Regions from separate parts of the Bacillus sp. 1A genome, predicted to be linked through region 2. Evidence: riboswitches for the same ligand, from Rfam matches in the RefSeq annotation. Region 2 holds a riboswitch; the other holds the start of a gene.
What was found. A riboswitch is a leader RNA that binds a small molecule or an ion and turns the genes downstream of it on or off. The one in region 2 is predicted to bind thiamine pyrophosphate.

Region 1 (3,434 bases), 760 kb from region 2:
ACATTCTCACCATAGATATTTTGTAGCATCCCGACCTATCCATTACCATATGAGTTCTCACTTAGGTTTTGTTCAGCCAACTTCACCTAGCTTCATATAGTTTATGACTACTATCATGCCTTGCACGTAGGAGTATTAGATAAGTAGTTTCAGCTCAACCTGACGGTTTTCATTCCTACTTTCAGTCGAACAGTTGTTGTCATCAAATTGATAACCCTCCTATTTCGTGTTTGCACACTTATAAATAAAAATAAATATGAAATCGTACCAATTACGTTAAATGAAAAAATGGATTTAATCGAAAAAGCGAAAGACATTGATTTTGCGCTCCTCGCATTACACGGAAAATACGGGGAAGACGGGACGGTTCAAGGCACGCTTGAAAGTTTAGGTATTCCTTATAGCGGGAGCAATATGTTATCTAGCGGTATATGTATGGACAAAAATATTTCGAAAAAGATTTTACGCTATGAAGGTATAGAAACACCCGATTGGATTGAACTTACAAAAATGGCGGATCTAAATCTTGATGAATTAGATAAGTTAGGATTTCCGTTAGTGGTAAAGCCAAACTCTGGTGGATCAAGTGTTGGGGTAAAGATTGTATATGATAAAGATGAATTAATTTCAATGCTGGAAACTGTGTTTGAATGGGATTCTGAAGTAGTAATAGAGAAGTATATAAAAGGTGATGAGATTACATGTTCAATTTTTGATGGAAAACAGTTACCTATTATTTCAATCCGACATGCAGCGGAGTTCTTTGATTACAATGCAAAATATGATGATGTTAGTACAATTGAAGAAGTTATCGAACTTCCAGCTGAATTGAAGGAACATGTAAACAAAGCGTCACTGGCTTGTTATAAAGCATTGAAATGCAGCGTTTATGCAAGGGTGGATATGATGGTAAAGGACGGAATTCCATATGTAATGGAGGTTAATACATTACCAGGGATGACACAAGCAAGTTTACTACCGAAAAGTGCAGATGCAGCTGGTATTCATTATAGTAAACTATTAGATATGATTATTGAAACTTCATTAAAAGTAAGAAAAGAAGAAGGGTTTTAAGTAGCAGTATCATGAATACTTTTGACAGTAACATGAAGTATGCTATGATGAATACAATACGAAAATTAAATATTTATCCACTAGGGGGGCCTATTATAGGCTGAGATCAAATGAGAATTTGAGACTCTTAGTACCTGATCTGGTTAATACTAGCGTAGGGAAGTGGGAAGACATTACTATTTTATGAATAAATACTGTCAATTTCACTTTCTTTACGTTTGTAAAGAAAGTTTTTTTATTTTACAGATTTAATAACTGTGGGTAAATACTTAAATTTTATACTTTATTGGAGGGATTTAAATGACATTTTCACAATCATTACGTCAAGAAGTAGATTCAATTTGGGAAGCTAGTTTTCATCACCCTTTTGTAAAACAACTTGGTGAAGGAACGTTAGATTTAGCTAGTTTTCGCTATTATGTGCTTCAAGATTCATATTATTTGAGTCATTTCGCTAGAGTACAAACGTTAGGAGCTGCAAAGGCTCTAGAATTAGAAACAACAGCACGTATGGCACACCATGCTCAAAATACATATGAAGCAGAATTATCTTTACATGAGAATTTTGCGAAGAAACTAGGGATAACTCAAGAAGAAAAAGAGAATTTTATCCCTGCTCCAACTGCATACGCTTATACTTCACATATGTATCGTGCTGCGTATGAAGGACATTTAGGTGATATCATTGCAGCAATATTACTTTGCTATTGGTTGTATTATGAAATTGGTGAACGTTTAAAAGAGTGTCAGCCAGAAGAGCCAATTTATAACGAATGGATTTCTGCTTATGGATCTGATTGGTTCCGTACGCTAGTTGAAGAGCAAATTACACGATTAGACACTATCGCTGAAAAAGTAACAGAGGCAGACCGAAATCGAATGAAACAGCACTTTATTATTAGCAGTCAATATGAATATTCATTTTGGGAAATGGCCTATACTTTAGAAAAGTGGCCAGTCAATACAGAAATAAAAGATGTAATTGGATAATGAGTAGAGGTATTGCTATTCACAGGTATGAATAATACTTATGTATATGATTTCACAAAAGAAGTATCGCAAAAAGACGCATCGATCTAAGAGGGCACTGAAAAAGTCCTTATAGTTTAAAAAGCGAAAGCTTCCTCGATGAAATCGAGGAAGCTTTCGCTTTTTTCATGTATAATAATTATACTAATTCTAGGTGGTGTCTCGGATGATTTCTAATCAACAATCTCTTAACCTCAGTCCATTTATGGCGATTTACGATATCGTTGTACCAAAGGATAATATGCTTCGTCAATTTAATGAACTGGTAGACTTTTCTTTTGTTTTAGAAGAACTACAAGATAAATATTGTCTCGATAACGGTCGCAATGCAGTACCGCCTGTTCGTATGTTTAAATATTTATTACTAAAATCTATTTTTGATTTATCAGATGTAGATGTTGTGGAACGCTCAAAATACGATATGTCCTTTAAATATTTCTTAGATATGGCACCAGAAGATATGGTCATTGACCCTAGTTCATTAACGAAGTTCCGCAAGCTTCGTCTGACAGATGTAGGGTTACTTGACATGCTCATTCAAAAAACAGTGGAAATTGCACTCGAAAAAAACTTGATTAAAAATAAATCTATTATTGTTGATGCCACACATACAAAAGCACGCTTCAATCAAAAATCGCCGAAAGAATTTGTAATGGAGAAATCCAAATTACTCCGCAAAGCTGTTTATCAAGTTGACGAAGGAATGAAGGGAAAGTTCCCACCAAAAACAATGACAGATGACTTAAGTGACGAACTTGAATATTGTCAAAAAGTAATTGAAACAGTAGAAAAAGAGGAAATCATTCGTGAATATCCAAATGTGAAAGAGAAACTGAATTATTTAAAAGAAATCGTAGAAGATCACCAAGAACACCTCCAATTTTCGCAAGATCCTGATGCGCGAATTGGACATAAAACAGCGGATTCTTCTTTCTTTGGTTATAAAACACATATTGCGATGAATGAAGAACGCATCATTACAGCTGCGGTGATTACAACGGGTGAAAAAAGCGATGGAAAATACCTTCAAACATTGATTGAAAAAAGTCGTGAAACAGGGATGGAAATTGATACAGTTATTGGAGATACTGCTTATTCTGAGAAAAATAATATTCAATATGCCAACCAAAATCAATTACAATTAGTATCGAAATTAAACCCTATTGTGACACAAGGGCCACGTAAAAAAGAAGATGAATTTGAGTTTAATAAAGATGCGGGTATGTATGTCTGTAAAGCTGGACATATGGCCGTTCGTAGAGCACGTACGGGTAAAAAGGGAACAAACAATAGTCAAAGTCATACCTACTATTTTGATATTGAAAAATGCA
Region 2 (3,434 bases):
TCTTTCATCCCTTTTTCAATTGCTTCTGTCGTTTCTAAATCGTTGTCTTTCGCATATTCACGAATATCATGTGAAATTCTCATACTACAAAACTTCGGTCCACACATTGAACAGAAATGAGCCGTTTTCGCACCTTCTGCTGGCAATGTTTCATCGTGATATTCCATCGCACGTTCAGGGTCTAAAGATAAATTAAATTGATCGCGCCAACGGAATTCAAAGCGAGCTTTTGAAAGTGCATCATCACGCTGATGAGCCGTTTTGTGCCCTTTCGCAAGATCAGCTGCATGTGCAGCAATTTTGTACGTAATAACCCCCGTGCGAACATCATCTTTATTCGGTAAACCTAAATGTTCTTTCGGCGTTACATAACAAAGCATCGCCGTTCCAAACCAGCCAATCATCGCCGCTCCAATTGCCGATGTAATATGGTCATAACCTGGTGCAATATCTGTTGTTAACGGCCCCAGTGTATAGAACGGCGCGCCCTGACAAATATCAAGCTCTTTCTCCATATTCTCTTTAATTAAATGCATCGGTACATGCCCAGGTCCTTCAATCATCACTTGCACATCATGTTTCCAAGCAATCTTCGTTAATTCACCAAGTGTTTCAAGCTCAGAAAACTGTGCTTCGTCATTTGCATCTGCAATCGAACCTGGACGTAATCCATCTCCAAGAGAGAACGAAACATCATACTGCTTCATAATTTCACATATCTCTTCAAAATGAGTGTATAAGAAGTTTTCTTTATGATGGAATAAACACCACTGTGCCATAATTGAACCACCACGCGAAACGATACCTGTCGTACGCTTTGCAGTAATCGGAATGTAACGAAGTAATACGCCCGCGTGAATCGTAAAGTAATCCACACCTTGCTCCGCCTGCTCAATTAACGTATCACGATACACTTCCCACGTTAAATCTTCTGCAATTCCGTTTACTTTTTCCAGCGCTTGATAGATCGGTACAGTTCCAACTGGTACAGGCGCGTTACGAATAATCCACTCACGCGTCGTATGAATATTTTTACCTGTAGATAAATCCATAATCGTATCCGCACCCCAACGCGTTGCCCACGTCATCTTCTCTACTTCTTCTGCAATAGAAGAAGATACAGCAGAGTTTCCGATATTTGCATTGACCTTCACGTGAAAGTTACGGCCGATAATCATCGGTTCTGCTTCCGGATGGTTAATATTCGCTGGTAAAATGGCACGACCTTCCGCGATTTCCTTACGAACAAACTCAGGCTCTACTCCTTCACGAATCGCAACATATTCCATCTCAAACGTAATGATGCCATTACGCGCATAATGCATTTGCGTAACGTTTGCCCCTTGCTTTGCTCTAAGCGGCTGACGATCCATTTGCGGGAAAACAGGCGTATGTTTCAAAGCCACTTTCACACCGTCATCCTCTGGTTTTACTTCGCGCCCTTCGTATGCTTCTACATCTCCGCGCTCCAGGATCCAAGAGTGGCGCGGCGCCTGCAATCCCTTTTCCAGTTCCACTTTATACGCAGGATCTGTATAAGGACCGCTCGTATCATATACACGAATTGGCGGATTCGGAATACCGTTCGTTTCGCTTTGTTCAATCTCACGCATCGGCACTTTCATACCAGCGCGTGGTCCATCCACATACACTTTCTTACTTCCTGGTAAACTCGATTTCAATTCAATTTGCTCAGCTGAAACAGACTGTTTCATAACCTTTGTTGCCCCCCTGTACGTGACAAGGACAAGATATGGCCAGCGTATGCCAAAATAAAAAGAGCCAGGTCCATAAAAAAATAAGGACCTGGCTCATAAAGACATCATTATGTAAAGCCGTTAACTTCCCTACGCTGGTACGAGCCAGATCAGGTCCAAAGGGTTAAGAAGTTCACACGCTTCTCTCTCAGCCTACGCATACGTTAGGCACCCCTAGTTTATCACTGATTTAATTTTCAATACTTTCCCATCATACACGATAATCTGAAAAATGCAAAGTTTATTTCTTTTGTTGTTTATGGAATCATCCACGTTAAATAATATGCCTGTACATACGTCATAATACCAACAATAATTACGAAGAATAAACTATGCTTCACTGTAAAGCGGAATAAATCTGATTCTTTTCCAGCAAGTCCAACTGCTGCACAAGCAATTGCAATCGATTGCGGTGAAATCATTTTTCCTGTTACACCGCCCGTTGTATTTGCTGCAACGAGAAGTACTTCAGATACACCGACTTGCTGCGCTGTAATCGCTTGTAAATTCGAGAACAGTGCATTCGCTGACGTATCGGATCCTGTTAAAAATACACCGATCCAGCCTAGGAATGGTGAGAAGAACGGGAATAGTCCGCCAGTTCCTGCAAGTGCTAATGCTAATGTAGAAGATAGACCAGAATAGTTTGCGATAAACGCGAATCCTAATACGAATCCGATAGATAGAATTGGCATCTTAAGCTCATTTAACGTTTCTTTAAATGTTACTACTGCATCTTTTGCACTCATTTTCAAAATAAAGATAGAAATGATACAAGCAATTAAAATTGCTGTTCCCGTCGCTGATAAAATATCTAATTTCAAGATTGCTTCATAAGGCGTCGGTTTATTTACAATTGGCTCTGCTTTCATTACTAAATTGTGTAAGCCTGGAACTTCAAACTTAAACACAAGGCTTTCCAAAGCACCGCCTGGAGCAAATAATGCTTTAAAGAAACTTTGGCTCCAAATGACTACCATCACAGTTAAAATAATGAATGGAGACCATGCTTTTACTACTTTTCCTACCGTTAGTTTCGGCATAGATATCGCCGTTGCTGCTACTTCACTATTTGCTTCTTTAGACTGATAGATTTCTTTCGGCTGCCAAACTTTTAAGAATAGCGATAAACTCACTAAACTTACAAGTGCCGACGTAATATCCGGAAGTTCTGGTCCTAAGAACGTCGCTGTAATGAACTGCGTAATTGCAAATGAACTACCTGCTACAAATAGAGCCGGCCATGTTTGTCTTACTCCTTTAAATCCATCCATTAAAAATACGATAAAGAACGGAACAAATAATGATAAGAACGGTAATTGATGCCCAGCCATTTGTCCAATTTTATGCGGATCAATACCTGTTACTTGTCCAGCAACTGTAATCGGAATTCCCATCGCTCCGAACGCTACCGGTGCCGTATTTGCGATTAAACAAAGACCCGCTGCATATAAAGGATTTAACCCAAGACCTGCAAGAAGCGCTGCGGTAATCGCTACTGGTGCACCAAATCCTGCTGCCCCTTCCAAAAATGCTCCAAATGAAAAACCGATTAAAATAACGAGTAAACGATGGTCATTCGTAATGGATAATACAGATGCACGAATCACATCGAATTGACCTGTTTTCACAGATATTTTATATAAAAATACCGACATAATGATAATCCAAGCAATT

Region 1: linked by a shared signal. The riboswitch ahead of tenA (thiaminase II) and the one ahead of thiC (phosphomethylpyrimidine synthase ThiC) in region 2 are both predicted to bind thiamine pyrophosphate.

What each region holds. Positions count from the first base shown of each region.
Region 1 covers NZ_JBQYLZ010000001.1:607,696-611,129, reverse strand. Annotated here, with positions in the region: partial or broken gene ddlB (D-alanine--D-alanine ligase) at 241-1,074, shown strand; TPP riboswitch at 1,147-1,252, shown strand; gene tenA (thiaminase II) at 1,375-2,064, shown strand; gene ACUN0F_RS03385 (IS1182-like element ISBcy1 family transposase) at 2,270-3,434, shown strand, end outside.
Region 2 covers NZ_JBQYLZ010000001.1:1,366,176-1,369,609, reverse strand. Annotated here, with positions in the region: gene thiC (phosphomethylpyrimidine synthase ThiC) at 1-1,715, opposite strand, end outside; TPP riboswitch at 1,828-1,943, opposite strand; gene lldP (L-lactate permease) at 2,015-3,434, opposite strand, start outside.